DNA from 3 places in the Neorhizobium sp. S3-V5DH genome. Region 1 is predicted to be linked to each of the others. Evidence: predicted binding sites of a transcription regulator. Region 1 holds the regulator's gene; each other region holds the start of a gene.

Region 1 (10,612 bases):
AAGGCTCTCGGAGCGCTGCCCGCCGGTTCGCATCTTTCCGCGAGACTCCGCTCGCCTGGTATTCTCGACATGGTGCGCGAAACGATCGCCACCGATGAGCCGAACCAGATCGAACATTCCGAACGGCTGCCGTCCGAGCGTGTTTACACATTGCGTATCGCTCCGATCGATTTTGGCCGGGTAGGCGATCAGCCTGATCAGGCGCCGCAGAAACTCTACCTCCTGTCGTTCAAGGACATCTCGGAATTGCGCCGGATCGACCGAATGCGCTCGGACTTCGTGGCAAATGCCAGCCATGAGCTGCGCACCCCGCTTGCTTCGCTGCGTGGCTTCATCGAAACCCTGCAGGGGCCGGCGCGATCCGACCCTGCCGCCCAGGAACGCTTCCTTGCGATCATGTTCGACCAGGCCACGCGCATGAGCCGCCTGATCGATGATCTCATGTCGCTTTCGCGCCTTGAGCTCAAATCACACATCGCACCGGATCAGACGGTCGATCTGAAGCCGCTGATCGGTCATGTCCGAGACGCACTCCTGCCTCTTGCCGAAGATCTTGGCGTGGAGATCCGCACTCATCTGCCGGAGGGCAAGGTCGAAGTGCTGGGCGACCGGGACGAACTTGTGCAGGTTTTTGAAAACCTGATCGAGAACGCCTGCAAATACGGGCAGGAGGGCGAGGTTGTCGATGTCTATGTCCGGAACGATCCCACGGAGCCCGTCGAGGTAAGCGTCGTTGACCGCGGGCCGGGCATCCCCGCCGAGCATGTCCCGCGTTTGACAGAGCGGTTTTATCGGGTCAGCGTGGCAGACAGCCGCTCCAAGAAAGGCACCGGTCTGGGGCTTGCGATCGTCAAACACATCCTCACCCGCCACCGCGCCCGGCTGATTGTGAAGTCCGAGGTTGGCAAGGGAAGCGAGTTCACCGTCAGGTTTTGACATAAAACCAGTCGCATCCAGGATACGAACGAGATTCATCGTTTAATTTCAGTTATTTAATATGTCATAAATGTTTCACCGAACTGACATAAAAGAGACGGGCAATAGCCGTTAAGACAAGCGGGCTGAACGCCGGCGAGAGCGAGAGCCGGTGACCTCCGTATTCACACAAGCCCCATAATGGGAGATTCCTCATGAACATCATGAAACTTTCTGCGGCAGCCCTGGTGGCCTCTGTTGCGTTTGCCGGCGCTGCCGCCGCACGCGACCAGGTTCAGGTTGCTGGCTCCTCGACCGTTCTTCCCTACGCAAAGATCGTCGCTGAAACCTTTGGTGAAACCTTCCCGGACTTCAAGACGCCGATCGTCGAGTCGGGCGGTTCGGGCGCCGGTCTGAAGGAATTCTGCAAGGGCGTCGGCGAGGCTACGATCGACATCGCTAATTCCTCGCGCCCGATCAACAAGAGCGAGATCGAGGCCTGCAAGGCAGCCGGTGTCGCAGATGTCCAGGAAATCCGCATCGGTTATGACGGCATCGTCTTCGCCGTCGATTCCAGCAACGGCGACGTGAAGGTCGAGCCAAAGGACCTTTACAAGGCACTTGCCGCAGAGGTCGTCGTAGACGGCAAGCTCGTTGCCAACCCTTATAAGAACTGGTCCGAAATCAACCCGACCCTGCCGAAGGGCCCGATCGCCGCCTATATCCCGGGCACGAAGCACGGTACCCGCGAAGTCTTCGAAGAAAAGATCATGGCGCACGGCTGCAAGGACGCTGGCGCTCAGGACGTCATCAAGGCCGCCATCACCGATGCCAAGCAGGCAACTGCGAAGTGCGTTGCAGTCCGCAAGGATGGCGTGGCTGTTGACATCGACGGCGACTACACCGAAACCCTGGCCCGTATCTCCGCCAACAAGACTGGCCTCGGCGTTTTTGGTCTCGCTTTCTACGAAAACAACGCCGACAAGCTAAAGGTCGCGACCGTCAATGGCATCGTTCCGTCCACGGAAACAATCTCTTCGGGCAAGTATCCGGTCTCCCGCCCGCTGTTCTTCTACGTCAAGAAGGCGCATCTCGGCGTTATCCCGGGCCTGAAGGAATATGTGGAATACTTCATCTCCGACGACATGGTCGGTCCTGAAGGCCCGCTGGCCGAATACGGTCTCGTAGCTGCTCCGGACGATCAGCGCGAACAGGTCCGCAAGGACTTTGCCGCCGGCAAGACGATGTAATACCAAAGGCCGGCGCCGCTTCGCGGTGCCGGCCACTTTTCTGTCGGAGGTTGGGTGCCCGGCCGGCAAGTGAGTTTGTTGCTGAGATTGTTGCGCTTGCGCGACCGCGAATGCGATCGGCTCCGATGAACGGAGCTGGGCGGTGATGGATTGCCGCCGAAGGCGGTACGCCGGGGGATTTTGATGAGTACATCATTGATATTGTTGATTGTGGCGATAGTCGGCCTCGCCGGTTACGGGATCGGCGCACGGCGTTCGCTGGCCATCGCCGGAGGGCTTTCTTCGAAGCTTCATTCGAGGCCCGGTTATTATGGGTCTTTCGTGGCCGTATGTGCCATCGTTCCAGCCGTTTTTATCCTTTTTGTCTGGCTGGTTGCCAGCCCGGCCGTTATCAGTTCCTCGATACGCGGGTCCTTTCCCGAAGAGGTGAAGGCGCAATCCGAAGCAGAGCAGGGACTGGCATTCGGAATGATCACGTCGATCGCCCGCGGTATGAACGTCCTGAGCCTGGAGGAGATCGACCGGATCGGCAGCAATCCTGTCGAGCTTCGCTCGGCACTCGGCGCCAAGGGTGTTCCGCTTGCTGGCGATCCGCAGCCCTATATGATCGAGGCCGCCGGAAACCTGAACACCATGACCTATGCCAGCCGGCTGGCGATGACTGCCGTCGTGGTGGTGTTTTCCGTGCTTGGTGCAGGTCTCGCCTATCGCAGGATCGCGCCGCGTTTCCGTGCCCGCAACCGGGTGGAAAAGGTGATCCTTGTCAGTCTGGTCGTTGCATCCTCCATCGCGATCCTGACAACCGTAGGTATCGTTTTGTCCATGCTGACGGAAGCGACGCGCTTCTTTACGCATGTACCGGCGTGGGAGTTCTTCTTCGGCACCGTCTGGGATCCGCGTTTCGCGGCGGCCGGCTCCGGGGGTTCGGAGGGCCAGTTCGGGCTGATCCCGCTCCTGCTCGGCACCCTCTATATCGGCTTCGTTGCTATGCTTTTTGCCGTGCCGATCGGTCTCTTCTCTGCGATCTACATGGCTGAATATGCGTCGCCGCACGTCCGGTCGACCGCCAAGCCGCTGCTGGAGGTCCTCGCCGGCATCCCGACCATCGTCTACGGCTTTTTTGCCCTGACGACGGTTGGCCCCTTTCTCAGGGACCTGTCCTCGCAGCTGAACGGGCTGGTAACCGGTGACTATTCGAACTTCATTCAGGCACAGAGCGTTCTGACCGCCGGCTTCGTCATGGGCATCATGCTGATCCCATACGTCTCGTCGCTGTCGGATGACATCATTACTGCCGTACCCCGCGCCCTGCGTGACGGGTCTCTCGGGCTCGGCGCCACCCGGTCGGAAACCATCAAACGTGTCATCCTGCCGGCGGCACTGCCCGGTATCGTCGGCGCATTGCTGATGACCGCCTCGCGTGCGGTCGGCGAAACCATGATCGTGGTTCTTGCCGCCGGCGTTGCCGCCCGCATCCAGCTCAATCCCTTCGAGCCGATGACGACGGTGACCGTCAAGATCGTAAACCAGTTGACGGGCGACCTCGAATTCACGTCGCCGCAGACGCTGGTGGCCTTCGCACTCGGTATCACGCTCTTTGCCATCACGCTTTGCCTCAACATCTATGCACTTTACATCGTGCGCAAATATCGGGAGCAGTACGAATGACCGATGTGGTTTCTCCCGTCTCAGGTATTCCCAAGACCAAGGCCGGTCGCAGGGATATCGGCATCAAGCGCCGCTACGCCGCCGAGCGTCGCTTCAGGGCCTATGGTGTCGCCGCTCTTTCCTTTGGCATCATCTTTCTGATGCTTCTCCTGTGGTCGGTGGTCTCAAAGGGCTACACTGCCTTCCAGCAGACGATGATCACCATACCGATCGAATTCTCCGAGCAGACCATCGACCCGCAGAACGAACGTGCCGCAAATCCCCAGAAGCTGATGACCGCGAACTATCCGGTCGTCGCCCGCAATGCACTTGCCAAGACGCTCGGCGTCAGCGTCGATGACCGTGTGAAGATCCGTGCTGTCGGGCAGTTGTTGTCTGACGGCGTGCGTACCCAGCTTCGCGACATGGTCGTCGCCAACCCGGCGATCATCGGAACAACTCAGAACGTCGCCTTGCTTGCTGCCGGTGATATTGATTCTGCCTTCAAGGGCCAGATCAATCTCTCCGTTGCCGAAGGGAACCGCAAGATTTCGGACCAGCAGGTGACCTGGATGAACCAGCTCGCAGAAAGCGGCGTGCTCGCCAAGCACTTCAATACGGGGATCTTCGTCAACGGCGCGTCAAGCCGGCCGGAAGCTGCAGGCGTCGGCGTCGCGCTGATAGGCTCGTTCTACATGATGCTGATCGTTCTGGTCCTGTCGCTGCCGATCGGTGTTGCTGCTTCGATATATCTTGAGGAATTTGCACCGAAGAACAAGTTCACGGACCTGATCGAGGTGAACATCAACAATCTCGCGGCGGTCCCCTCTATCGTTTACGGATTGCTGGGACTGGCTGTGTTTATCAACTTCATGGGCCTGCCCCGCTCCGCGTCTCTCGTCGGCGGCCTGGTGCTGACCCTCATGACCCTGCCGACGATCATTATCGCCACGCGAGCCGCTTTGAAGGCGGTGCCGCCGTCGATCCGGGCAGCCGCCCTTGGTCTCGGGGCGTCGAAGATGCAGACGATCTTCCACCACGTCCTCCCCCTCGCCATGCCTGGTATCCTGACCGGCACCATCATCGGACTTGCTCACGCACTCGGAGAGACGGCGCCGTTGCTCCTGATCGGCATGGTGGCATTCGTGGCCAACTATCCGGCGACGCCGCTCGATCCTTCAACGGCATTGCCGGTCCAGATCTACATGTGGGCGAATGAGGCCGAACGTGCGTTCGTCGAACGTACCTCTGGAGCGATCATCATTCTGCTCCTGTTCCTCATCGTAATGAATGTTGGCGCAATTCTCTTGCGGCGACGCTTTGAGCGGCGCTGGTAAAAGGAGTAGGACACGATGAACATGATGTCAGAAGCAGCAGTTGAAAAGGCGCTGGATCAGAAGATGAACGATTCTTCCTACAAGATGATCGGCAAGGACGTGTCGGTCTATTACGGCGAAAAGAGAGCGCTTTTCGACGTCAACCTGAACGTCCGGGAAAACACGGTGACTGCCCTCATCGGTCCTTCCGGTTGCGGCAAGTCCACTTTTCTGCGCTGCCTCAACCGCATGAACGATACGATCGAGAACTGCCGCGTCACGGGCAGGATCACACTCGATGCCGACGATATCTATGATCAGAATATCGATGTCGTTGAATTGCGCGCCCGCGTCGGCATGGTTTTCCAGAAGCCGAACCCATTTCCGAAGTCGATCTACGAAAACATTTCCTACGGCCCACGTATCCACGGTCTGGCCAGAAACAAGGCCGACATGGATCAGATCGTCGAAGCCAGCCTCCAGCGGGCCGGCCTCTGGACCGAGGTGAAGGATCGCCTGCACGAATCCGGCACCGGCCTCTCCGGTGGTCAGCAGCAGCGTCTCTGCATTGCCCGCGCGGTGGCAGTGTCGCCGGAAGTGATCCTGATGGATGAACCCTGCTCGGCGCTCGATCCTATTGCAACCGCCAAGGTCGAGGAGCTGATCCACGAACTCCGGGCCAACTATACGATCGTCATCGTGACGCATTCGATGCAGCAGGCGGCTCGCGTGTCGCAGCGCACTGCCATGTTCCATCTGGGTCAGCTTGTCGAAGAAAACGACACAGACAAGATGTTCACCAATCCGGACGACCAGCGCACTCAAGATTACATCATGGGCCGTTTCGGCTGATCTGCCGACTGCGCCGCCCGACAACCCAATATCGAGGACTAGACGATGGCATCGACCCATATCCTGTCGGCCTATGATGACGAACTGAAATATTTGAGCCGCCGTATCTCCGAGATGGGCGGTCTTGCTGAGCAGATGTGCGCGGATGCTGTGCGCGCCCTGGTGAATTCGGACTCGGCTTTGGCTCAGAAGGTCATATCGGATGATGTGATCCTCGATCATGCTGAGCGGGAGATTCAGGACAAAGCTATCGTCACGATCGCCAGACGCCAGCCCATGGCTGCCGATCTGCGCGAGATCGTCGGCACGCTGCGCATAGCAGCCGATCTCGAACGCGTCGGCGATCTGGGCAAGAACACCGCCAAGCGTGTCATCGCGGTGCAGGGCACGGGCGTGCCCCGCAAGCTTGCACGCGGCATCGAGCACCTTTCCGATCTGGCGCTGGTACAGCTCAAGGAAGTGCTGGACGTCTATGCCAGCCGCTCGGCGGAAAAGGCCGAAGCGATCCGCATCCGCGACGAAGAGATCGACGCGATGTACACCTCGCTGTTCCGGGAACTCCTCACCTATATGATGGAAGATCCGCGCAACATCACCACCTGCACGCATCTTCTCTTCTGCGCCAAGAACATCGAGCGCATCGGCGACCACGCCACCAACATCGCCGAGACGATCTACTACATGACGACGGGCGCCCAGCCGGAGGGCGAGCGCCCGAAGGACGATACATCGAATACGCTTGGCGCGATCACCGAATGACGGAATGCTGATGGAGCAGAGCTGAGATGCTGCCAAAAATTGCTGTGGTGGAAGACGAGGAAGCGCTGAGCGTGCTTCTTCGCTACAACCTGGAAGCTGAAGGGTATGAGGTCGAGACGATCCTGCGCGGCGACGAAGCTGAAATCAGGCTTCAGGAACGCACTCCGGATCTCCTGATCCTCGACTGGATGCTGCCGGGCGTCTCAGGCATCGAGCTTTGCCGCCGTTTGCGCATGCGCTCGGAGACCGAGCGCCTGCCGATCATCATGCTGACGGCCCGCGGCGAGGAAAGCGAACGCGTTCGCGGTCTCGCAACGGGTGCGGACGACTATGTGGTGAAGCCGTTTTCGACGCCGGAACTCATGGCGCGCGTCAGGGCCATGTTGCGGCGTGCCCGGCCGGAAGTCTTGTCCAGCGTGCTGCGTTGCGGCGATATCGAGCTCGATCGCGAGACCCATCGCGTGCATCGCAAGAGCCGCGAGGTTCGCCTGGGCCCGACCGAATTCCGCCTGCTGGAGTTCCTGATGGCCTCGCCAGGCCGGGTTTTTTCTCGCTCGCAGCTTCTCGACGGCGTCTGGGGTCATGATATCTATGTGGACGAACGCACGGTCGATGTGCATGTCGGTCGTCTGCGCAAGGCGCTCAACTTCTCCAACATGCAGGATGTCATCCGCACCGTTCGCGGCGCCGGTTATTCGATGGAGTCCTGACGGGCGGCGTTGCTGATCGGGCTTGTTTAACCGGTCTTGCTGATCGGGTCGGCCACGGCCTTGGATTCCGGTGACCCCTTGAAGCGCAGGAAGATCGACAGAACCACCAGCACCGCAGTCGAGAGGAATTCGGATTGCCAGTTCTGGAAGGATTCAAACCAGAATTGCGCGTCTCCCAGATATTGCCAGAAAGGCATTGTCGGCTGCCCGTGCATGGCGGCTTCCACATTGGCAGCCTCGAAGCTGTAGCGAAGATGCAGCACGAATGTGAGCAGGAACAGCAGGCCGAGCGCGATCCCGAGCGAATAGGAATAGAGGCCGCGAATGAAGGAGCCCGCCTTTACCGGCCATGGCGCCTCGGGATCGGGTAGATGCTTCCGCGGATCTTCATCCTGCGGGTTGGGTTGATCCGGATCCTTCGATTCCGCCGAGCCCTTTTGATAGAGCATCGCCGTCAGCATAACATAGGCGGACATCTGCAGAAATTCGCTCTCCCAGTTCTCGAAGATGGCGGAGAGAAAATGTCCAGAGGTGAGATAGTCGACAGCCGAGAGCGCGACCTGTCCGTGTTCGGCGAGTTCGTCGTTATGAACGCTCCACCCGGAAATAAACGTCCCGCCGATCGTGGCAAGCGCCGCCACCATCAGCACGATCGTCAGACCGTTAGCTCGCAGGAAAGACATGATCGAACCTTCAAACCGTGATCGGATATCCGCATCAACGGTTGATGACATAGAACGTTCCATGCCGGTTCTACGAGCAAAAACAGAACGTTGATCGGGGATCCTACGTGGGTTGGCCAAGGTGCCTAAGGCGTTGGGAGACCGTTATCCGGTGGTAGCTGCCTTGGACCATTCCGGCAGCGGAAACAGCCGGTCATAGGCCCAGTTGAAGACGAAGGCATAGATCACGTAGAAAACTGCGAAGGATATATCCATTGTCAGCGCCTGAATGAGACTCACGTCGAGATACCAGGCGATCAGCGGCAGCAATACGATAAGCAGGCCAAGCTCGAACAGGATCGCATGCGCTATCCGCACGACAGGGCTCTTTTGCGTGCTGCCGGTCAGCCGCCGCATCAGGTGGTCGAAACCGATATTGTAGAGGTAGTTCCATCCCGTTGCCAGCGTAGCTGAGCCAATCCCGACAATCCCGATATCTTCCACCGGCATGCCGAAAGCTATGGCGCCGAGCGGCGTGACAAGAGCGAGCCCGATCAGTTCGAAGCTGATTGCGTGGCGGATGCGGTCGCGTGTGGAACGCATGGTAACCTCCAGGGAGCCCTGAACCCAAGGTCCTTGTTCTTACCGGGTCGTCCCGATGTGATGCCCATGAGGGGGAGGTCGTCCTCGCGCACATCAAAATAGGCATCATCTAACGACGAGGCAAGCGCCGGAAGACATGGCTGCTATGCGGAATGAAGAAAGCGGGCAAAAGCCCGCTTCAATTCCCGTCTCGGAGCGTACCGGTCTTATGCCCGGGCAGCAGTCCTGCGGCGATCGTGTATCGGCTGATAGGCAAGCCGTGCGTGGTAGCTGCAATAGGGGGAGGAGTCCGGGGATTCGCAGCCGCAGAAATGGAAATCTTCCTTCAACGGGTCGCCGACCGGCCACTTGCAGGTGCGTTCCGTCAGCTCGGTCAATGCAAGGCGACGGGAGATAGGCACCACCACGTTGGAAGCCGGACGGTATTCCATCTCCTCGAAGGCTTCGACTTCGATCTCTTCCTTGACCACGGTCGCGCCGACGGCACGGGCGACTGTCCGGGTCGCGACGCGAGATGCATAATTCGGTGCCCGAGGCGCTGAGGTCGTCCGCTTGGCCGCCGCGCGGCCCGTAGCGACAGTGCCCCCAGCCTTTGCCCGGCCCGGCAGGCTGAGGCGGTGCACCTTTCCGATCACGGCATTACGGCTTACGCCTCCGAGTTGTGCGGCGATCTGGCTGGCGCTCAGACCTTCCGACCACAGTCTCTTGAGTTTCTCGACACGCTCGTCTGTCCAATTCATGCCCGTTCTCCGCCTTTGAACGTTGTCGGCATGCAGAATCCTTCCACCTTTGCCGCAGACATCATTCCGCAGCACCCACTACATATATGTTTGAGGTGACTAGTTCCGCCGCATGCAGTCTAGTAATTGATCTTTAACCTAGTGTGAGGCTGACTCCGTGGCAAGAGTCGCGGGATTCGCAGAGAATCGATTTCTTGGTTTTCCCCAACTTGCTGTCTGGAAGAGTCATTTTTGTCACATGGGCAGGCGTTGCCTGTTTTCGGTTGTAGTGCGGCAGAATGCCGAGCTTTGTTGACATCCGGGCCTTAAACATCGATAGTGCGGCTGGCCGCCCATTGGGCGGCATTTTTGATTTTTCAGGCTGGTTCGCTGGTCTTTAAGCTGCCTAGAGGAGTGATGTCGCCATGGCTGAAGCCACGCTTTTCGACACCTTTGCCCGGGCCCCGTTGCGTTTTGAGCGTGGCGAGGGTGTATGGCTCGTGACGGAAGGCGGCGAGCGATATCTCGACTTCGGCGCCGGCGTTGCCGTCAATTCGCTGGGACATGCTCATCCGCATCTCGTCGAGGCGTTGAAGGCGCAGGCAGAGAAGGTGTGGCACACGTCGAACCTCTATGAAGTGCCCGGTCAGGAAACGCTGTCTCGCCGCCTGACCGACAATTCCTTCGCGGATAAGGTGTTCTTCACGAATTCCGGAGCCGAAGCGCTGGAATGCGCAATCAAGACGGCCCGCCGCTACCAATATGTGAAGGGCCATCCCGAGAGGTTCCATATCGTCACCTTCGAGGGCGCGTTCCACGGCCGCACGCTGGCGACCATCGCCGCTGGCGGACAGGCGAAATATCTTGAAGGCTTCGGTCCGAAGGTGGAAGGTTTCGACCAGGTTCCGTTTGGCGATCTCGACGCTTTGAACGCTGTAGTTGGCGAAAAGACAGCCGCGATCCTTATCGAACCCATCCAGGGCGAGGGCGGCATTCGTCCTGTACCCAAGGAGTTCCTGCAGGCGCTGCGCAAGATCTGCGACGACAACGGCCTTCTGCTTATTTTTGACGAGGTACAGTGCGGTGTGGCCCGTACCGGCAAGCTCTTTGCCTATGAATGGTCGGGCGTGGCGCCGGATATCATGGCGCTTGCCAAAGGTATCGGCGGCGGTTTCCCGG
Region 2 (10,612 bases), on a different contig from region 1:
AAGGCCTCGATCTCTCGACCCACGGCGAAGCCGCCTATCACTCCTGATATGTATTTGGCGGCGGCAACAGCCGCCGCTCCGATCCCGTCGCAGCGGCCGTTTGGAAGCTGCACTTCGCCCGGACTTCGGTCCGGGCTTTTTTATTCGTGTTTTCAGCGCCCGCGCTCTGGATCGTGGTTAAAGGCGCATTAACTATCGTCAGGCTACTCTGCACTGGAATTGTGCGAATCGGCCGGCAGCATGCCGACTCGCGAAGAGTTGCGTTCAGAAGGCGGCGGACAGACACGATGGGCAGAAGCAGTTCAGCGGCTATGGCAAACCGGTCTCCCCGCCTGGCCCTCACCGCCTTTGTGTGGAGGCAGGCGCTCGCGCTCGTCGGCTTCGGCATTTTCCTCGCCTTGGCGCTTGCCGTTGCGGCGCTTGCCACTTGGAATGTCGCAGACCCCAGCTTCTCCTACGCCACCGACAACGCGCCCACCAATATTCTCGGCTTTGCGGGCGCTGCCTTTGCCGACCTGATGATGCAGTTTCTGGGCCTGGCAAGCATCGTTGCGCTGCTGCCTGTGCTCGCCCTCGCATTGGCGCTCATTTCCGGCCGTAAATATGACCGCGTCCCGGCGAGGCTGGCTGCTTGGGGCGGCGGCGCTTTGCTTGCCTCCGCCACGCTCGGCTGCTTTCCCGCACCGCCCACCTGGCCGATCCCGAACGGCATCGGCGGCGTGATCGGAGACATGATCCTCCGCTTTCCCGCACTTTTCGTGGGAGCCTATCCGACGGGCATGGTGGCGATCGTGCTCGGCTGCATCTTCACGCTTCCCTGTATCTGGCTCATGCTTTTTGCTTCCGGTCTCGTCGGCGAGGCTTTCGAGGAGGATGCGGAAGACGACGACAAGCCCGTTGCGGCGACGAAGGCACCGCCGAAGCGTGAAGAATTCGACGATGAAGACGAAGAGGGCGCTTTTGCCGGCTTTTTGGCCTTCGGCGCGATTGCCCACTACTGGTATATTGCCCAAGCCCGGCTGCGCCGACTTGCGGGGATCAAGCCTCCGGTTCGTGTCGGCTTCGATCAGCCCTATGATTTCAACGAGGACGAGTTCGGCATGTTGAACGAGCCGGTCCGTGCCAAGGCTGCTCCTGCCGCGGCCGGCCGTCGCATGGAGCCGTCGCTCGATGATCCGGCGGAGCGGGCTGTGCCGCCGCGCCGTGTGGTCACAGCTCCGCCAATCTCGGCCCATGAAGACGATGATTACGACGACGACCCGCCGTTCGACATGGATGACATGCCGCCGCGCCCGGCCGGTATTCTGGCCGACGACGATGCACCGTTTGTCTCCTCCCGTGCGTCGCAGGCCAGCCGTGGCCAACCTCGCGTCGTCCCTGCCGCCGCTCCACCGAAGCCAAGCCCCCGCGTCGCCCGCGAAGCCCAGGCGTCGTTCATTTCACCTGATGGTTTCCAGCTTCCCTCCGTGCATCTTCTGAACGAGCCGAAGGCGATCGCGCGCGATGCATCGCTTTCTGCCGACGCGCTGGAGCAGAACGCCCGGCTGCTCGAAGGCGTGTTGGAGGATTTCGGTGTCAAGGGCGAGATCATCCATGTCCGTCCGGGGCCTGTCGTCACGCTTTACGAACTTGAGCCGGCGCCGGGCATCAAGTCGTCCCGCGTCATCGGCCTGGCCGACGACATCGCCCGTTCGATGAGCGCGATTGCCGCGCGTGTTGCCGTCGTGCCCGGTCGCAATGCGATCGGGATCGAGTTGCCGAACCGGACTCGCGAAACGGTGTATCTGCGCGAAATGATCGGCAGCAAGGATTTCGAAGGCAGCAAGGCTAAACTCGCCATGGCTCTCGGCAAGACCATCGGCGGCGAGCCGGTCGTCGCCGACCTTGCCAAGATGCCGCATCTGCTCGTCGCCGGTACTACCGGTTCCGGCAAATCGGTGGCAATCAATACCATGATCCTATCGCTTCTCTATCGCTATACGCCGGAGAAATGCCGCCTGATCATGATTGACCCGAAGATGCTCGAACTGTCGGTCTATGATGGAATTCCGCATCTCCTCTCGCCGGTCGTGACCGATCCGAAGAAGGCGGTCGTGGCGCTCAAGTGGACCGTCCGCGAGATGGAAGAGCGCTACAAGAAGATGTCGAAGATCGGCGTGCGCAATATCGACGGCTTCAACAGCCGCGTCGAGCAGGCGATCGAAAAGGGCGAGGTGCTTACCCGCACCGTGCAGACCGGCTTCGACCGCCAGACGGGCGAGGCCGTCTATGAGACCGAAGAATTCGACCTTCAACCGATGCCTTATATCGTCGTTATCATCGACGAAATGGCCGACCTGATGATGGTCTCCGGCAAGGATATTGAAGGCGCGGTCCAGCGCCTGGCGCAGATGGCGCGTGCGGCTGGCATCCATGTTATCATGGCTACACAGCGCCCCTCCGTGGACGTTATTACCGGCACGATCAAGGCGAACTTCCCCACCCGTATTTCATTCCAGGTCACATCGAAGATCGACAGCCGCACGATCCTGGGCGAGCAGGGCGCTGAACAACTGCTCGGCATGGGCGATATGCTCTACATGGCGGGTGGCGGCCGCATTCAGCGTGTCCATGGTCCCTTCGTGTCGGACACGGAAGTCGAAGACATCGTCGCCTACCTGAAAACGCAAGGGGCGCCCCAATATCTCGATGCGATTACGGCTGATGACGACGAGGATGAAGCCGGCGCAGGCGGTGGTCCGGCAGGCACCGGCAACCTAAGCGATTCAGACGATCCATACGATCAGGCAGTGGCGATCGTCTTGCGTGATGGCAAGGCGTCCACATCCTATATCCAGCGGCGTCTCGGCATTGGCTATAACCGTGCGGCATCGCTCATCGAGCGAATGGAGCAGGAGGGGCTGATCGGACCGGCCAATCATGCCGGCAAGCGCGAGATCCTGGTGCCGACCGAGGGCGATATCCTCGAACGGTAAGGCTTTTGTGATCGCTTGCAACTGCCATCAAGACGCCGCGTTTTAAACCGAGAACCAGGGGAAGGAGAATAGAATGAAGAACGATAAATCCATCCTTTCACACGTCCGTCTCGATTCGATTGGCCGCAGGCAATTTTCGCTCGGGCTGGCGAGCCTGGTGGCTGCGATGTCCTTGCCGAACATGAGCTTCGCGCAGAGCTCGGCTGCGGCTCAGAAGATCGCCGATCACTTTTCCTCGGTCAAAACCATGATGGGCGAATTCGTGCAGTTCGGTCCGCGCGGGGAGCAGACCGGCGGCAAGTTCTTTATCGAACGGCCCGGTAAGCTGCGGTTCAATTTCGAGGATCCATCGCCGATCCGCGTGATTGCCGACGGCAAGAACGTCGTGGTCGGCAACATGAAGCTCAAGACCTGGGACGTCTATCCTCTGTCCAAGACGCCGCTCAGCCTGCTGCTGTCCGACCGCATCGATCTCGGCAACCAGATGGTCCGTGACGTCAAGCAGGAGTCCGACCTGACGACTATCGTGCTTGGCAACAAGACCGTCTTCGGCGATTCGACCATCACAATGATGTTTGATTCCAAGACCTACGATCTCAGGCAGTGGACCATTACCGACGCTCAGAACAAGGACACGTCGGTGATGATCTACAACGTCAGGAACGGGGTGAGCCTCGACGAAAAGGTCTTCACCATCCCCTATGACGAAGTTCGCAAGGGCTGATCGCGTCGAAGTTCGAAAAGTCTGAAGAGCCGGGCCTGCGCACGGCCTTTTTGCTTCTCAACGCAATTAAAATTTCCTAAACCTCGCCGCAACATACGAGGTTTGGCCATGACTTTTTCCATCAGTACCTGGAACATCAACTCCGTACGGCTGCGCATGCCGATCGTCGAGCAGTTCCTCGTCCGCCACAAGCCGGATATCCTCTGCCTGCAGGAAATCAAGTGCCAGGAGCCGGAATTTCCGCTGCAGCCCTTCAAGGACTTAGGCTACCAGCACGTCATCATTCACGGCCAGAAGGGCTATCACGGCGTCGCAATCGTGTCGAAGATCCCGCTTCTGGAAGATCATCGGCAGAACTATTGCGGGGTGGGTGATGCAAGGCACATCTCCGCCATCTTCGAGCGCGGTTCGCGCCGCGTCCGCCTGCATAATTTCTACGTGCCGGCAGGTGGCGACGAGCCCGATCGTACGGTGAACCCGAAGTTCGGCCACAAGCTCGATTTCGTAGAGGAGATGAAGGCTCTCAAGGCTGATCCAATGCCCGGCATATCCTCCGTCCTCGTCGGCGATCTCAATATAGCGCCGCTTGAGCACGATGTCTGGTCGCACAAGCAGATGCTAAGGATCGTCAGCCATACACCGATCGAAACCCAGGGGTTGAACGAGGTCATGGCGCGCGGAGGCTGGCTGGACCTGATGCGCCAGCACGTGCCCGAGAGCGAAAAGCTCTATACGTGGTGGAGCTATCGTTCCAAGGATTGGCGAGTCGCGGACAAGGGGCGTCGGCTGGATCACATATGGTCGTCTCCGGATCTCGGGCCGTTCCTCGATCACATCGAGGTGCTGAAGGAAGCGCGCGGCTGGAACCAGCCGTCCGACCACGTTCCGGTGACGGCGACCTTCAAGTTCTGAACCCTGTCGATTTCAGACAAACCTGTGGCTCATCGCCGCCGCCGCCTTGGCGAGGCTCGCAATATTGTCCCGGATGCGTCTTTCGATCACCCGGCCGACCTCGGGATATTCCTCAAGCAGGCGATGAAACAGCGAACGGCTGATTTTCATCGCCTCGGCGTCCTCGACTGCCACGGCGGTGAATTTCCGCTCCACCATGGTGATCAGCGCCAGTTCCGACAACAGCGTGCCGGGGCCGACCGTCGCCTCCACCTTTGGTTCGCCGTTACGGTCCGTCATCAGCAATTCGAAGCGGCCACGGGCGATGATAAAAGCCGATTCCGCCGGCGATCTTTCTCGGAACAGCTCCTGACCTGCAGCCACCTGTCGCCGCTCGGCCCCAAAGGCCACGAGGCGAAGCTGGTCGTCATTCATATCCTTGAAGAGCGGGACCTGTGAGAGCAGGCGGATATCTTCGGTCAGGGACATTGTTCAAATCACGGTACGATTTTGTAGCCACCGTTTTCGGTGACCAGGATTTCAGCGCTGGAGGGGTCGCGTTCGATCTTCTGGCGTAGACGATAGACGTGGGTTTCCAGCGTGTGGGTCGTGACGCCGGAATTGTAGCCCCAGACTTCTTCCAAGAGCACGTCGCGCGTCACCACCTTCTGGCCGGCGCGGTAGAGATAGCGGATGATGGCCGCTTCCTTTTCCGTGAGCCTGATCTTCTTGCCGTCGTCGGTGGTGAGCAGCTTCTGGCTCGGCTTGAAGATGTAAGGGCCGACCGTGAAGGTTGCGTCCTCGCTCTGCTCGTACTGACGCAGCTGCGCGCGGATACGGGCAAGCAGCACTGCGAAGCGAAAGGGCTTGGTGACGTAGTCGTTTGCACCTGCCTCGAGCCCCAGGATCGTATCCGAATCCGTATCATGGCCGGTCAGCATAATGATCGGCGCCTTAAACCCGTTTTTGCGCAGAAGCTTTACCGCCTCACGGCCGTCCATATCCGGCAGGCCGACATCCATGATCAGGAGATCGATCTGGGCGGTCTTCGCGGTTTGCAGCGCCTTGGCGGCGTTGGCTTCCTGGAGAATCGAGAACTCGTCGTAGAACGACAATTGCTCGACCAGGGTCTCGCGCAGATCGTCGTCGTCATCCACCAGGAGTATGGTACGCGCTGCCATTCTCAAGCCTTTCATCTCTCCGCTCGCCCGTCCTGCTTTCCGGCAGTGGCAGGCGATCGGGATCTTCGATCTAATCCCTACAGCATCGACCCCAAAATCGAAATCGATTTTCGGCAAGTATGATGCTCGGGCCCAATATGTAAGAGCCTCCCTTGCGCGTCCATAGCGACGCGTGGTGTTCCAAGGTGCTATGAATTCAAACGAAATCATATTCAAAGCAAAACCTTGTGAGAGAAATGCACCGTTTTCGCGAAAGAGCGTGCTTGAACCCGAACACTATCACCGTCAGAACCGCGCCGCGGGATCGAAGGCGCGCCATCGTTTCCATGGGAGGCGTCACCGTTCAGGCCGCAATCGGGCGCTCCGGCACGACGGCATTCAAGCGGGAAGGTGACGGCGCAACGCCGATCACGTCGATGCGCGTCCTTTATGGGTTCGTGCGGGGCGAGAGGGTGCGCCTGCCGCCGACCGCCCTGCCCATGCGGCATATCCGCAGCGACATGCTGTGGTGCGATCAGCCGAACCATCCGGCCTATAACAGCCTCGTTAAAGCGCCCTTCCGCCCCAGCCATGAGGAGATGATGCGCGCCGACGGGCTGTACGACATCTGTCTGGTGCTCGACTGGAACATAACGTCGAGGCGCCGCTATCGCGGTTCTGCGATCTTCTTTCATTTGATCAAGCCCGGCTACCAACCGACTGCCGGCTGCATCGCCGTGGGCCTTGCCGATATGAAGCGCCTTATCCGCTTTATGAGAAAGGGCACAGTCGTGCGGGTTCTCTGAACCTCCTGCTGGCAATGGCCGGAGGTCATCATTCCGGTGTTGCTTGACGACTTATTTGAGTGAGCGCGGCTTAACGAACCGCTTCAGGGTGCCGGATCCGGGCGAAATACTTTGCCAGGTCGGTAGAGCGAAATCGAGGACGGCGAGAGCACCGGTTGGATATTTGTCGGCGATTGCCTTCATAGCCTCGGGCCGGCCGCTGCCCGCCAGCATCAGTGCGAGATCCTGCAGTCCCGGATTGTGTCCTACGATTAGCACGGTGCGAAACTCCGGCTCGATCCGTCTCAACTCAGCAAGAATTGTAGTCGCCGAGGCCTCATAAATTGCGGAACAATCGTGACAGATCAGCGGGCGGAGGATTTCGTTTCTGACTAAAGCCCAGGTTTCCCGTGTTCGCCGTGCGTCGGAAACCATAGCCAGACTGGGAATGAGCCCCTCCTGTGCCATAAATCGGCCCATGAGCTGAGCAGCTTTCCGACCTCTCTCGGCCAGCGGTCTTTCGTGATCCGCTATCCCGTCCGGCCAGGCGGATTTAGCATGCCGCAGCAAAAGCAGTCTGCGCGCATCCCTGCCAAGTTCGCTTTCTGATGGGTCAGATTCCACCTCGGGCTCCGGATATTGTCGTTCCGCCAAGGATCATACCGGCGTTTCTTCGCCGGCCATAAAAGAAAATGCCGCCCGGGCAGGGCGGCATTGATCATGTTAACGTCGGATGGACGGACTACTTCCACTCGCGGATGTCGACGAAGTGGCCGGCGATGGCGGCGGCGGCAGCCATGGCCGGCGAGACAAGGTGGGTGCGGCCCTTGTAGCCCTGGCGACCCTCGAAATTGCGGTTCGAAGTGGAGGCGCAACGCTCGCCCGGCTTCAGGCGGTCGTCGTTCATTGCAAGGCACATCGAGCAGCCCGGTTCGCGCCATTCGAAACCGGCATCCTTGAAGATCTTGTCGAGGCCTTCGGCTTCCGCCTGTTCCTTGACGATTCCGGAGCCCGGAACGACCATCGCCGATACGGTGGGAGCGACTTTGCGGCCTTCAACAACCTTGGCGGCGGCGCGCAGGTCTTCGATGCGGCCGTTGGTGCAGGAGCCAATGAATACGCGATCGACGGCGATGTCAGTGATCTTGGTGCCCGGCTTCAGGCCCATATAGTCCAGAGCGCGCCATTTGGAGGTGCGCTTGGTTTCATCCTGAATATCGTCCGGGTTCGGAACGGAACCCTCAACCGAGATCACGTCTTCCGGCGAGGAGCCCCAAGAGACGATCGGCGGCAGGTTGGCGGCGTCGAGCACGACCACCTTGTCGAAATGCGCGCCTTCGTCGGTCTGCAGCGTCTTCCAGTAATCGAGCGCCATGTCCCAGGCCTTACCCTTCGGGGCGCGCGGCTTGTTCTTGATATACTCGAAAGTCTTTTCGTCCGGCGCGATCAGGCCGGCGCGGGCGCCGCCTTCGATCGTCATGTTGCAGACGGTCATGCGGCCTTCCATGGAGAGCGAGCGGATGGCTTCGCCGGCAAATTCGATGACGTGGCCGGTGCCGCCGGCGGTGCCGATCTCGCCGATGATGGCGAGGATGATATCCTTGGCGGTGACGCCCGGAGGCAGCTGGCCGTCGACCCGTACCAGCATGTTCTTTGCCTTCTTCTGCACCAGCGTCTGAGTGGCCAGCACGTGCTCGACTTCGGACGTGCCGATGCCATGCGCCAGCGCACCGAAAGCGCCGTGCGTCGACGTGTGGCTGTCGCCGCAAACGATCGTCATGCCGGGAAGGGTGAAGCCCTGTTCAGGCCCGACAATGTGAACGATGCCCTGGCGGACGTCCTTCTCGGAATAATATTCGACGCCGAAATCCTTGGCATTCTGTGCAAGCGCTTCGACTTGAATGCGGCTTTCTTCGTTCTTGATGCCTTCGTGGCGGTCGGCGGTAGTCGGCACGTTGTGGTCGACAACAGCGAGCGTCTTTTCCGGGGCGCGAACCTTGCGGCCGGCGATCCTCAGGCCTTCGAAGGCCTGCGGGCTCGTCACTTCGTGTACGAGGTGACGGTCTATATAGAGAAGACAGGTGCCATTCTCGTCCTGCGAAACGACGTGGTCGTCCCAGATCTTGTCATAAAGGGTACGGGGTGCGCTCATGGCTGCCATCCATCGGGTATTTTGAAACAGGGAGATATAGTACGGCTTTGTCGCTGCCGGTGCGATGGATCGGTCAGCTAAGTCGGCTGTTCAGAGCGCCGGATACGCGTGCGAAGAACCGTGCCGGCAGGCGCTTGTGGTCCTGCAGCACGATAAACTGGTTCGCGAGGCATCCGAATTTCGATCCCATGGCTGCTGCAATACCAGTTTTCGATGAAATCGGCAACGGAATTGCATCGTCGGAAACCTGTCGCATCACTGTCATAAAGTCTTCGCGGAAACGTGGTTGATCTGAGGCCAGAAACGGAGGGATCTCAAATGTCCGAACCCATGGAAGACCAGCTCAGCCGCATCAAGGACGAGATTGCCGACAGCTTCGACGAAGAGCTGGAAATGCAGATGGAAGAGGACCGGCTGGACGACCTGATCGCCGAGGGCATGTCGGAGCCTCCGGAGCCGACGATCGACCGGAGGATCTATTTCCGCGAACTCTTTCGGCTGCAGCACGAACTCGTCCGGCTGCAGGACTGGGTGCAGTACAAGAAGCTGAAGATGGTGGTGCTGTTCGAGGGCCGCGATTCGGCCGGCAAGGGCGGCGCGATCAAGCGCGTCACCCAGCGCCTCAATCCGCGTGTCTGCCGCGTCGTGGCGCTTCCGGCACCCACAGAGCGTGAACGGCATCAGTGGTATTTCCAGCGCTATGTGCCCCATCTGCCGACGGCCGGCGAAATGGTACTGTTCGACCGCTCCTGGTACAACCGCGCCGGCGTCGAGCGCGTCATGGGATTCTGCACGCCTGACGAACTGGAGGAATTTTTCCGCTCGGTGCCGGAATTCGAGCGGATGCTCGTTCGCTCCGGCATTATCCTCGTCAAATACTGGTTCTCGATCACCGACGAGGAGCAGGAATTCCGCTTCAAGATGCGTATCCACGATCCACTGAAACAATGGAAGCTCTCGCCAATGGATCTCGAAAGCCGGGTTCACTGGGAAGAATACACCAAGGCCAAGGAGGAAATGCTAGACCGCACTCACATCGCGGAGGCGCCGTGGTGGGTGGTGCAGGCGGTCGACAAGAAAAGAGCGCGGCTCAACATGATCGCGCATCTTCTTTCGCAGGTTCCCTACGACACGGTTCCGAAGGAGTCGATCGAGCTTCCCGGCCGCATCCGCAACGCGCATTACATCCGCCATCCGGTGCCGCCGGAAATGTATGTACCGGAGGTCTACTGATCCATGCCGACGGGCGGGGATGGCTTCCTTCACCGCTCCGTGCGCTTGCGCAGCCGGCTTTCGATGCCTCGCAGCGTCAGCGATAGGCCAATCGTCAGCAGCAGGTAGATATAGGTGACGATCGAATAGGTCTCGAAGAAGCGGAAGGAGCCCGCCGCATACACTTTCGCCATCTGGGTGATATCGGCGACACCCAGCACCGAGACGAGCGATGAGTCCTTCACCATCGAGACGAAATCGTTGGAAAGCGGCGGGAAGATCACCCGCATCGCCTGCGGGAAGACGATCAGCCGAAAGCGCTGGAAGCGGCTGAAGCCCAGCGTTTTTGCCGCCTCGATTTGTCCTTCGTTGACCGACTGGAAGCCGGCGCGAAAGATTTCTGCGATGAAGGCCGCATAGCCGATCATCAGCGCTATCACCGCCCGCCAGAGCAGCGAGACATCGCGCACCAGCAGTTCGTCGGCAAAGCCTCGCCCGATAAGCGGTGCCAGCAGCCAGTTGTAGAGTGCAACGAAGGCAGGCGCGCCGACAAACGCGACATAGAACAGCAGGACGAGGATGGGGATGCCGCGGATCAGCTCCACATAGAAGCGGGCGGCCTGTCGTAAAACAACACTGTTCGAAAGCCCCGCGAGCGCAATCGCGAGCCCCAGCATCGTTGCAAGCGCAAAGGCTCCGAGCGTCACGCCGAC
Region 3 (10,612 bases), on a different contig from region 1:
AATCTTCCGCAACGTCGCTGGCGTCAGCGGCCTGATCATGACGAAACTGGACGGCACGGCGCGCGGCGGCATTCTTGTGGCCATCGCCGCCAAGCACAAGCTGCCGGTTTATTTCATCGGTGTGGGTGAAGGCGTGGACGATCTGGAGCCTTTTGAGGCGGGAGATTTTGCGCAGGCCATTGCCGGTTTGACGCATTGATGACACAGAAAGACGATTTGGCTTCTCAAACGAAAGCCTCGAAGTTGGGACCCATGCAGAGTATCGAAAGCGACATCACGCCGACCAAGGAAGAAAAGCAGCATCCGATGCTGAAGCTGGCGCTCGAAATCGGTCCGCTACTCGTCTTCTTTTTCGGCAACCTTCGGGGCGAATGGCTGGTGTCGAAATTTCCGGCGCTTTCAGCGATCGGCGGCCCCTTGCTCGTCGCGACGGCGCTTTTCATGATTGCGACCGTTATCTCGCTGGTCATTTCGAAGATCGTCTTCCATCACCTGCCGGTCATGCCTTTCGTTTCCGGCATTGTGGTGCTGGTCTTCGGTTCGCTGTCGATCTGGCTGCAGGACGAGACCTTCATCAAGATGAAGCCGACGATCGTCAATTCGCTCTTCGGCGTGACGCTGCTCATCGGTCTTATGTTCGGCAAGTCATTGCTCGGTTATGTCTTCAACGCAGCCTTCCAGCTCGATGAAACGGGTTGGAAGAAGCTCACGTTTCGATGGGGCCTGTTCTTTCTGGTGCTTGCGGTCATGAACGAGGTGGTCTGGCGCAATTTTTCCGATGCCGTCTGGATCAATTTCAAGGTCTGGGGCACGATGCCCATCACCATCGCCTTCACACTCGCCCAGATGCCGCTCATCATGCGACACACCATTACCGAACCTGTCGCGGAAACCGAAAAGTGACGGCAGCCGATCTTTCCGATTCCGGGTCGTTCTCCAGGCGCTGGCTGTATGCTGCGCTTGCCCTTTTCCTGCTGCAGGTCGCCGTGCTCTATGCAATGGGCCGAATCCCGATTTGCGAATGCGGCTATGTGAAGCTCTGGGAAGGGGGCGTGAATTCCAGCGGGAACTCGCAGCATCTTTCGGACTGGTACACCCCGTCCCACATCATCCACGGATTCCTTTTTTACGGTCTCGGCTGGGTTCTTTTCCGGCGCGCGCCGCTTACCGCGCGGCTGTCGCTTGCCGTGCTGATCGAGGCCGCATGGGAAGTGCTGGAAAACACGCCGATGGTGATCGACCGCTATCGGACGGCGACCATGGCGCTCGGTTATACCGGCGACAGCATCCTGAATTCTGCAATGGACACGGTCTTCATGGCGCTCGGCTTTTTCGCCGCTGCGCGCCTGCCGGTCTGGCTAACGGTCGCGATCGCCATCTTCTTCGAGCTTGCGACCGGATATATCATCCGCGACAACCTGACGCTCAACGTGTTGATGCTCGTCTGGCCGATCGACGCGGTGCGGGAGTGGCAGGCGGCGATGCCCTGATCAGCTGCCGGCGGCGGCCTTCTCGATCGCCGGCATGAGATCCTGGGACATGCTGCGCTCGTCGAAGGGGCCGACCTTCTTGTAGAGGATCGTGCCGTCCGGCCCGACCAGATAACTTTCCGGAATGCCGTAGACGCCCCAGTCGATTGCCGCCTTGCCGTTCGGGTCGACACCGATCGCCTTATAGGGATTGCCGAGCTCACCGAGGAAACGCAGCGCGTTGTCGTTGCGGTCCTTGTAGTTAATGCCAACGATCGTCAGCCGCCCGTCCTTCGCCAGTTCCTTCAGGATGGGATGCTCCTGCCGGCAGGGTACGCACCAGGAAGCGAAGACGTTCACCAGCGTCAGTTTGCCGGCAATCGCGGCATTGGTGAGCGCTGCGGTGTTCGATCCTTCGAGCGGCGGCAGCGCAAGCGAGGGAGCCTTCTTTCCGATGAGCGCCGAAGGGATGGCAGAGATGTCGCGGCCGTTGACGTCCTGATCATAGAGCATCTTGCCGGCGACGGCCGCAAATCCCAAGAAAATTAAAAGCGGAAGAAGAGCGATTGCGTAACGTGTCAGACCCTTGCGCTGTGCCTGTCGGGTTTCGGTCTCGGTGCTCATGGTTTGTCACTCTGGGTCGCATCATCCCTGAGCTGTGAAGAGCGACGACGTATGCCGGAGGCTTCCAGTTCCGCCAGCTCGCCTCGCCGAGCGCGGCCGTCAAGCCAAACCCAGGCGATCAGACAGAGGGCCACCAGGGCCGTCAGGGCATAGGACAGGGCGATGTAGAATGTATGCGTCATCACCCTGTCATGCCTCCCGTCCGGCCGCGCGGGCGGCAAGCCGTCGCTGGGCGGCGACGCGGCGCCGCCAGATCTCGTTACGCATTGCCGCGATGTGCAGCGTGAAGAACAGCAGTGTGAAGGCGATGGCCATCACAAGCAGCGGCCAAAGGAATTCCCCGTCGATGGTGGGTCCGTCCAGACGAATGACGCTCGCCGGCTGGTGCAGCGTGTTCCACCAGTCGACCGAGAATTTGATGATCGGAATGTTGACGAAGCCGACAAGGATGAGGACGGCGGAAACGCGCGCTGCCTTGGACGGATCGTCCATCGCGCGGTTGAGCGCAATAAGGCCTAGATACATCAAAAAAAGCACAAAGACGGAGGTCAGCCGCGCGTCCCAGACCCACCAGGTGCCCCACATCGGCCTTCCCCAGAGCGAGCCTGTCGCAAGCGCAATCAGCGTGAAGGCAGCACCTAGCGGCGCGGCGGCCCGGTGGCTGACATCGGCAAGCGGATGTCGCCAAACCAGAGTCCCGATCGCCGAGAGCGCCATCACCGAGTAACACATCATCGACAGCCAGGCGGCCGGGACATGCACATACATGATGCGCACCGTCTGCCCCTGCTGATAGTCGCCTTCGGTTGCGAAGCTCAGATATAGGCCGATAGCAAACAGAACAGCGGTGACGGTTCCCATCCAGGGCAGGACGCGCGCGGCCAGTGCCAGGAAGCGCGTCGGGTTGGCAAGATCGCTCAGTTTGGTGATCGCGAGGCTTTGGGTCATGAGCGCTTTCTAATCTAAGTCGCGGGCAGCATATTGATTCTAGTCAATCGTTGGCGTTTCTCAAAGCCAGCGCCGCACCCAGCGGTCCTAGTACCGCAAAAAACATCGTGATCGCCACCAATATAAGAAAAGGCGGCATAAAGGGGGCGGGATCCTCGACGGCGGCGTAGGAGGCGCTGACACCGAAGATCAGCACTGGGATCGCCAAAGGAAGGACAAGGATCGAAACCAGCAATCCCCCACGGGGAAGAGCGACGGCAACTGCGGCGCCGACCGCACCGATGAAAGTCAGCGCCGGCGTGCCGATAAGGAGCGTCAGCATGGTTGCGCCGATCGCCGTCTCGTTCATGTTCATGAACAGCCCGAGCAGCGGCGAGGCGATCACCAGCGGCAGGCCGTTGCCCAGCCAGTGGGCCAGGCATTTGACGAGGACCGTCAGAACGAGCGGATGCTCCTGCATCAGGAGAAGATCGAGCGATCCGTCCTCGCGATCGGTCTGGAAAAGACGGTCCAGGCCGAGAAGGGCTGAGAGCAGCGCGCCGATCCAGACGATCGCCGGGCCGATGCGGGAGAGCAGGTTCAGATCCGGCCCGACGCCGAAGGGAATGACGGCGACGACGGTCATGAAGAACAAGACGCCGATCAACGCTCCGCCGCCGGCGCGGACTGAAAGCTTGAGATCGCGAAATAGGAGGGCGGTCACCATCTCTCTCCCATGATGCCGGAAAACCCTGTCATCCGTAACTCCTTCGCATTCTCCAGCCCGAGCGGCTGGTGAGTGGCTGCGAGCAGAATGCCACCTTTGGCGAGATGCGCCTTGATCAATGTCGTGAACACTCCCTCCGCATTCACGTCCAGCGCTGCTGTCGGTTCATCGAGAATCCAGACGGGGCGATAGGCGACGAGGAGCTTTGCGAAGGCCATGCGCCGTTGCTGGCCGGCCGACAGATAACCGAACGGCAGGTGGACGATGCTTCCGAGGCCCACCAGTTCGGCGGCTTCGTGTACCGGCAGGCCATGGCCGCCTTTGACGTCGCCGAAGAAATCTTTCCAGAATGCGAGGTTCTCGGTGACGGAGAGTTCCGCCTTCATGGCGTTGCGGTGGCCGAGGTAGTGACAGGCTTCCGCGGCGCGCATTCCCGATTCGGCTGATTCGGAATGCCACTCCACCCGTCCGCTCTCCGGACGAAGCAATCCGGCCACGACGCGCAGCAGGGTCGATTTTCCCGAACCATTGCGGCCGGTGAGCACGAGGCTTTCGCCCGTTTCCAGAGCAAAGGAGACGTCTTTGAAAATCAGGTCTTCACCGCGTCGTGCGGCCAAACCGTCGGCCGTCAGCCGCATACTCGATGCCTTTGTTAAGATTTTAACCACCCGACTGAAAAATTTTGCGCGATTGCCACTTTAGCAGTCTGGAACCCTTCTTAGAAATTATCTATAAGCACTGCAACCACGCCAGCGGCCGGCGTGATTTCCATCTTGCGCCGAACCTGAAGACCTAAAAGATCTTCTCGTGCGGACAGCGGAAATGGTCGCACCCGCATCCTGATGTGCATGAAGTGCATAGGCGTCCGCACGCGCGTGTTGGCTCTATATCAGCGGGGTTACTATCCGTGGCTAAATCTCTCGACAGTTTCAATTGTCGTTCTGTCCTCACCGTAGGCGGCAAGGACTATGTCTATTACAGCCTTCCCAAAGCCGAACAGAACGGCTTGGCCGGCGTCTCGAAACTCCCCTTCTCCATGAAGGTGCTGCTCGAGAACCTGCTCCGCTTTGAAGACGGTCAGTCGGTGACGAAGGAGCAGATTCTTGCGGTTGCCGAATGGCTGAACAACAAGGGTCTGGCTGAGGCGGAAATCGCCTACCGCCCGGCCCGCGTGCTGATGCAGGACTTCACCGGCGTTCCGGCCGTCGTCGACCTCGCGGCCATGCGCGACGGCATCAAGGCGCTCGGCGGCGATGCGGAAAAAATCAACCCGCTCGTTCCGGTCGATCTCGTCATCGACCATTCGGTCATCGTCGACGAATTCGGCACGCCGCAGGCGTTTGCCAGGAACGTCGAGCTGGAATACGAGCGCAACGGCGAGCGTTACCGCTTCCTGAAGTGGGGTCAGCAGGCGTTCAAGAATTTCCGCGTCGTTCCTCCGGGTACCGGCATCTGTCACCAGGTTAATCTCGAATATCTCGGCCAGACGGTCTGGACCAAGGACGAGGACGGCGAAACGATCGCCTATCCGGACACCTGCGTCGGCACCGACTCCCATACCACGATGATCAACGGCCTTGGCGTCTTGGGCTGGGGCGTTGGCGGGATCGAAGCCGAAGCGTCCATGCTCGGCCAGCCGGTCTCCATGCTGCTGCCTGAAGTGATCGGCTTCAAGCTCACCGGCAAGCTCAAGGAAGGCGTCACCGCGACCGACCTCGTGCTGACCGTCGTGCAGATGCTGCGCAAGAAGGGCGTGGTTTCCAAGTTCGTCGAATTCTTCGGTCCGGGCATGGACAACATGCCGCTCGCAGACCGCGCAACGATCGGCAACATGGGCCCGGAATACGGCGCGACCTGCGGCTTCTTCCCGGTCGACGGCGAAACCATCAACTACCTCACCATGTCCGGCCGCACGCATGAGCGTATTGCGCTGGTAGAGGCCTATTCCAAGGCTCAGGGCATGTGGCGCGAAGGCGACGGTTCCGACCTGGTCTTCACCGACACGCTGGAACTCGATCTCGGCGACGTCGTGCCGTCGATGGCAGGCCCGAAGCGTCCGGAAGGCCGCATCCCGCTTGAAAACATCGCGTCCGGCTTCGCCACTTCGCTCGAAGGCGAGTACAAGAAGCCGGGCCAGCTCAGCAACCGTTACGCTGTCGAGGGTACGGATTTCGATCTCGGCCATGGCGACGTGGCGATTGCCGCAATCACGTCCTGCACCAATACGTCCAACCCGTCGGTACTGATCGCTGCCGGCCTTCTCGCCCGCAATGCAGTCGCCAAGGGCCTTAAGTCCAAGCCATGGGTCAAGACCTCGCTCGCACCGGGATCCCAGGTTGTCGGCGAATATCTTGCCAAGTCGGGCCTGCAGGCAGATCTCGACAAGCTCGGCTTCAATCTCGTCGGCTTCGGCTGCACCACCTGCATCGGCAACTCCGGTCCCCTGCCGGCGCCGATCTCCAAGACGATCAACGACAAGGGTCTCATCGTTTCGGGCGTGCTTTCGGGCAACCGTAACTTCGAAGGCCGCATCTCGCCTGATGTCCAGGCCAACTACCTCGCTTCGCCGCCGCTCGTCGTTGCCTACGCGCTCGCCGGCACGGTGCAGAAGGACCTGACCAAGGAGCCGATCGGCGAAGACCAGAACGGCAACCCGGTCTATCTCAAGGACATCTGGCCGACCTCGCACGAAGTGCAGGAATTCATCCAGAAATACGTCACCCGCGAACTCTACGAAACCAAATATGCCGACGTCTTCAAGGGCGATGCGAACTGGCAGGCGGTCAAGGTTCCCCCGGGCGATACCTATGCATGGGACGACAAGTCGACCTACGTGCAGAACCCGCCCTATTTCGTAGGCATGGGCAAAAAAGGCGCTGGTCTCAAGGATATCAAGGGCGCCCGCGTCCTCGGTCTCTTCGGCGACAAGATCACCACCGACCATATTTCTCCGGCCGGTTCGATCAAGGCGGCATCGCCCGCCGGTGCCTATCTCACGGAAAACGGCGTCGCCGTTGCGGACTTCAACCAGTACGGCACGCGTCGCGGCAATCATGAAGTGATGATGCGCGGCACGTTCGCCAACATCCGCATCCGTAACCACATGCTCGGTCCGAACGGCAAGGAAGGTGGATACACCATCCACTATCCGTCGAAGGAAGAGATGTCGATCTACGATGCGGCCATGAAGTACAAGGAAGAGGGCGTTCCGCTCGTCATCTTCGCCGGTGTCGAATACGGCAACGGTTCATCGCGCGACTGGGCGGCAAAGGGCACTAATCTGCTTGGGGTCAAGGCCGTCATCGCCCAGTCCTTCGAACGTATCCATCGCTCAAACCTGGTCGGCATGGGCGTCGTCCCGTTCGTCTTCGAAGAAGGCACGACCTGGGCTTCGCTCGGCCTCAAGGGTGACGAGACTGTCACCATCGAAGGCCTGGAAGGCGACATCAAGCCGCGCGAGTGGAAGACCGCCAAGATCACCTATGGCGACGGCACGGTGAAGGAGATCAACATCCTTTGCCGTATCGATACGCTTGATGAGGTCGTCTACATGAACAACGGCGGCATTCTGCAGACCGTTCTGCGGGATCTTGCCGCTTAAAGGCGATTGATCTGCACCCGCCGGAGGTTTTCCGGCGGGTGCATTCCGCTCCTGAACTTTCCCGCGTTACCTTCCGAAGGTCCGGCTACCTTGGCCATCGTCATCTTCATCGGAATGGCCGTCACAGTTTTCCTGACATCCCTGCTTTCGGGAATTTTCGGGATGGCGGGCGGGCTGATCTTGCTCTGGGTCCTGCTTTTTCTCTATCCGGTCGGGACCGCGATCGCCATTCATGGCGTTATCCAGATGGTATCGAACGGGTCCCGCGCCTGGTTCTCGCGCGCCTATATCGACTACAAAATCCTTGGCATTCTCGGCTTGGGGCTGATCATCTCAAGCATTTTCCTGTTGATCGTCGACTACCAGCCGAACATCGTCGTCGTGCTGATCGCAATCGGCCTGATGCCGATCCTGGTGTGGCTGCCGGTCTCGAAGCTCCAGCTCGATGCCTCGAAACCGTCCCATGCGCTTTTCTGCGGCCTGATCGCCGGAGCCTTGACGGTCGGCGTCGGCGTTTCCGGACCGACTATCGACATCTTCTTCATCCGCACCATGATGGACCGGCGCAAGGTTATCGCCACCAAGGCGGCGATCCAGGTCGCCTCGCATGCCACCAAGGTCGTCTTCTACTGGAATGCGGCTTCGGTTCTGCCGCCGACCGATTGGATAGCTATTCTGGTCGCGGCGCCGATCGCAATTTTCGGGGCGCGCGCCGGCAATGGCATCCTGCAGCGGATAACGGATGCGAACTTCAGGGCCTGGACGCGCTGGATTGTGACGGGCGTGGGCGCGGTCTATTTCACCCAAGGCCTTTTGAAGCTGATCTGATCGCGGCTGACGGCCGAAAGAAGATCGGATTGGATTGGCGAAACAATGGCGATCAAATATCCGGTCTTCACCCCTTCGTGACTTTCTCTTGACGGGAGGGGGTGGTTACCTTCCGCCGTCCCACGCGTTAGGCTCTTGATCGCCGCGAGCAATAGTGGATAACAGATGCCCTGATAAGGAGGTCCACCGCCGATGCCGTTCCGCTCCATTTCTCTGGTCCTTCTTGCGAGCCTGGTCTCCGCCGGCGCTGCGTTTGGGGGCGAGGTGAGGGCTCCCAAGGGCGTCGTCGAGCTATTTACCTCGCAAGGTTGCTCCTCCTGTCCGCCGGCGGATGGGACGCTGCGCGATCTGGTCGTGCAGGGGGATGTGGTCGCGCTTTCCTATCACGTGGACTATTGGAATTATCTCGGCTGGACCGACACCTTGAGTTCCAGGGAAAATACCGAGCGTCAATATGGCTATGCGAAGACGTTGGGGCGAAGCGGCGTCTACACGCCGCAAGCGATCATCAACGGCCGCGAGCATGTAAAAGGCACCGATCTTGCCCTTATCAACGATAAGGTGAAGGGTCTGAACGACAGCGGCAACGGGCTGAACGTACCGGTGACTGCCGCCATGCGGGGAGACGAGATTGAGATCGAGATCGGTGAAGGCAAGGGTCAGGCGGACGTCGTCGTCGCTTACTTCACCAAGCGTCAGCAGGTGGATGTCACCAAGGGTGAGAACAGCGGCAAGACCATGGAATACTGGCACAGCGTCTACGACGTGCAATCCGTCGGCACCTGGAACGGCCAGAGCATGAAGCTCAATCTCCCGGGTAAACTGATGGGTAAATCGAAGAAGGACGGCTGCGCGATCCTCTTGCAGACTTCGGGTGCCGGAGGGGAGCCCGCGGCCATTCTCGGAGCTACAATTCTCATGGCTGGCCGCAAGAAATACTGATCCGCCGCAGCCGGGCTTCGTCCGTTCAGGGAGAATCGGTCGGCGGCCCGATCCAGGAACATTGGGGGGCTGGGGGTAAGGGTCAATGCACCGGATCGGGCCATATGGCGCTAGGAACGCGCCAACCGATAGGCGCCAATCTCGCTTTGAAATCTGGCGCTGTTTTGTCCGAAATAGGGCGAGAATAAAAAACGCCAAGTCCTCTCCACAGCTCGGCGATCCCCGGGGTTGCATTTTTCGGGCTCTCGGGCAGACTGTCACATCTCCGACATTTGTGATTTGGGAGCCTTGATGACCGATCAGCCGGAATTGCCGGGGGGCGAAAGAACGCAGGAAACCACCGTCGTCAATCTCCACGAATACCGGCAGAACCGCGATCCCGTTCCTGTTACCTTTCACAGACGCGAACTCGACGCGATTCTGAGGATCTACGGGCGCATGGTAGGCGAAGGAGAATGGAAGGACTACGCGATCGATCATCTCAGGGATCGGGCGGTTTTTTCCATCTTCAAGCGGGCGGGCGAGATGCCGCTTTACCGGATCGAAAAGAATCCCAAGCTAGCCGGGAAGCAGGGCGCCTATTGCGTGCTCAACACCCACGGAATGATCCTGAAGCGTGGCCATGAACTGCCGCAGGTGCTCAAGGTCTTCGACAAGGTTTTGAAACTGATTGACTGAGCCTTATCCGGCAAACAGAGTGCCGGGATAGGCACTTGGGTCTGGATCGGTTTCCTTGCCCTCACCGAGAGAGATCTGCATCAGAACCGTATCCAGCCATTTCCCATGCTTGAAGCCGGTGCCCTTGAGCGTGCCGGTCATTTCGAAGCCGAGACTGGCATGCACCGCTACGGAAGCCGGGCTCGCCCCGCCGATGACGGCGATCATCTGCCGGAAGCCGAGCGCCTCGCAGCGGATAAGGAGCTCCTTCAGAAGCGCCTTGCCCACTCCTCTGCCGCGCGCTTCCGGAGCGAGATAAATGGAATCCTCCACCAGCCACCTGTAGGCCGGCCGGGTCCGGAAGGCCGAGGCATAGGCATAACCGAGCAAGGCCCCGTTCTCGCCTTCTGCGGCGATGTAAGGATAGCCCTTCGCTTTGATCGCTTCGAAGCGGCTCGTCATCTCGACTTGGTCCGGCGGGACGATTTCGTAGCTGGCCGTACCGTTGAGGACGCTGTCGCAGTAAATTTCAGTAATGACTGGGAGATCGAAGGGAGAAGCATCGCGAATGCGGAAAGTCATGGAGGGAAATCACTGGCAGGTGAAAGAATGTCGTATCGCCCAGCCTATGCGGCGGCTTCCAGCGGGGCAACAAAAAAGGCGGCTGAGGAGCCGCCTTTTTCTATTCATGCCCTGCAGGCTTATTCGTCGCGGTTGCCCATGAACTGCAGCAGGAACGTGAAGAGGTTGATGAAGTCGAGGTAAAGCGTCAGTGCGCCCATGATTGCCTTGCGACCCATAACGGCAACGTCGTCGCCATCATAGTACATTTCCTTG

The links. Region 1 encodes PhoB, which activates phosphate uptake and scavenging genes when phosphate is short. Its sites were predicted from a motif close to TGTCATNNANCTGTCAT; they were not measured.
Region 2: a site for PhoB is predicted at 8,936-8,952, ahead of ppk2 (polyphosphate kinase 2). Genes of this name have one in related genera too.
Region 3: a site for PhoB is predicted at 9,374-9,390, ahead of EDE09_RS12620 (DUF2794 domain-containing protein). Genes of this name have one in related genera too.

What each region holds. Positions count from the first base shown of each region.
Region 1 is NZ_SMCL01000001.1:171,307-181,918, forward strand. Features, by position in the region: gene phoR (phosphate regulon sensor histidine kinase PhoR) at 1-936, shown strand, start outside; gene EDE09_RS00880 (substrate-binding domain-containing protein) at 1,131-2,165, shown strand; gene pstC (phosphate ABC transporter permease subunit PstC) at 2,349-3,833, shown strand; gene pstA (phosphate ABC transporter permease PstA) at 3,830-5,149, shown strand; gene pstB (phosphate ABC transporter ATP-binding protein PstB) at 5,165-5,980, shown strand; gene phoU (phosphate signaling complex protein PhoU) at 6,026-6,739, shown strand; gene phoB (phosphate regulon transcriptional regulator PhoB) at 6,766-7,449, shown strand; gene EDE09_RS00910 (DUF6766 family protein) at 7,476-8,132, opposite strand; gene EDE09_RS00915 (PACE efflux transporter) at 8,277-8,714, opposite strand; gene EDE09_RS00920 (GcrA family cell cycle regulator) at 8,921-9,454, opposite strand; gene EDE09_RS00925 (aspartate aminotransferase family protein) at 9,859-10,612, shown strand, end outside.
Region 2 is NZ_SMCL01000039.1:7,122-17,733, forward strand. Features, by position in the region: gene EDE09_RS27495 (ammonium transporter) at 1-47, shown strand, start outside; gene EDE09_RS27500 (DNA translocase FtsK) at 288-2,975, shown strand; gene EDE09_RS27505 (outer membrane lipoprotein carrier protein LolA) at 3,049-3,699, shown strand; gene EDE09_RS27510 (exodeoxyribonuclease III) at 3,808-4,611, shown strand; gene EDE09_RS27515 (cyclic nucleotide-binding domain-containing protein) at 4,624-5,079, opposite strand; gene EDE09_RS27520 (response regulator transcription factor) at 5,088-5,771, opposite strand; gene EDE09_RS27525 (L,D-transpeptidase) at 6,035-6,556, shown strand; gene EDE09_RS27530 (histidine phosphatase family protein) at 6,608-7,159, opposite strand; gene leuC (3-isopropylmalate dehydratase large subunit) at 7,278-8,687, opposite strand; gene ppk2 (polyphosphate kinase 2) at 9,006-9,920, shown strand; gene EDE09_RS27550 (amino acid ABC transporter permease) at 9,950-10,612, opposite strand, start outside.
Region 3 is NZ_SMCL01000007.1:13,822-24,433, forward strand. Features, by position in the region: gene ftsY (signal recognition particle-docking protein FtsY) at 1-199, shown strand, start outside; gene EDE09_RS12570 (septation protein A) at 253-903, shown strand; gene EDE09_RS12575 (DUF2585 domain-containing protein) at 900-1,490, shown strand; gene EDE09_RS12580 (DsbE family thiol:disulfide interchange protein) at 1,491-2,093, opposite strand; gene ccmD (heme exporter protein CcmD) at 2,090-2,275, opposite strand; gene EDE09_RS12590 (heme ABC transporter permease) at 2,283-3,041, opposite strand; gene ccmB (heme exporter protein CcmB) at 3,085-3,744, opposite strand; gene ccmA (heme ABC exporter ATP-binding protein CcmA) at 3,741-4,385, opposite strand; gene acnA (aconitate hydratase AcnA) at 4,655-7,348, shown strand; gene EDE09_RS12610 (TSUP family transporter) at 7,439-8,176, shown strand; gene EDE09_RS12615 (thioredoxin family protein) at 8,369-9,118, shown strand; gene EDE09_RS12620 (DUF2794 domain-containing protein) at 9,410-9,796, shown strand; gene EDE09_RS12625 (GNAT family N-acetyltransferase) at 9,800-10,357, opposite strand; gene EDE09_RS12630 (Bax inhibitor-1/YccA family protein) at 10,477-10,612, opposite strand, start outside.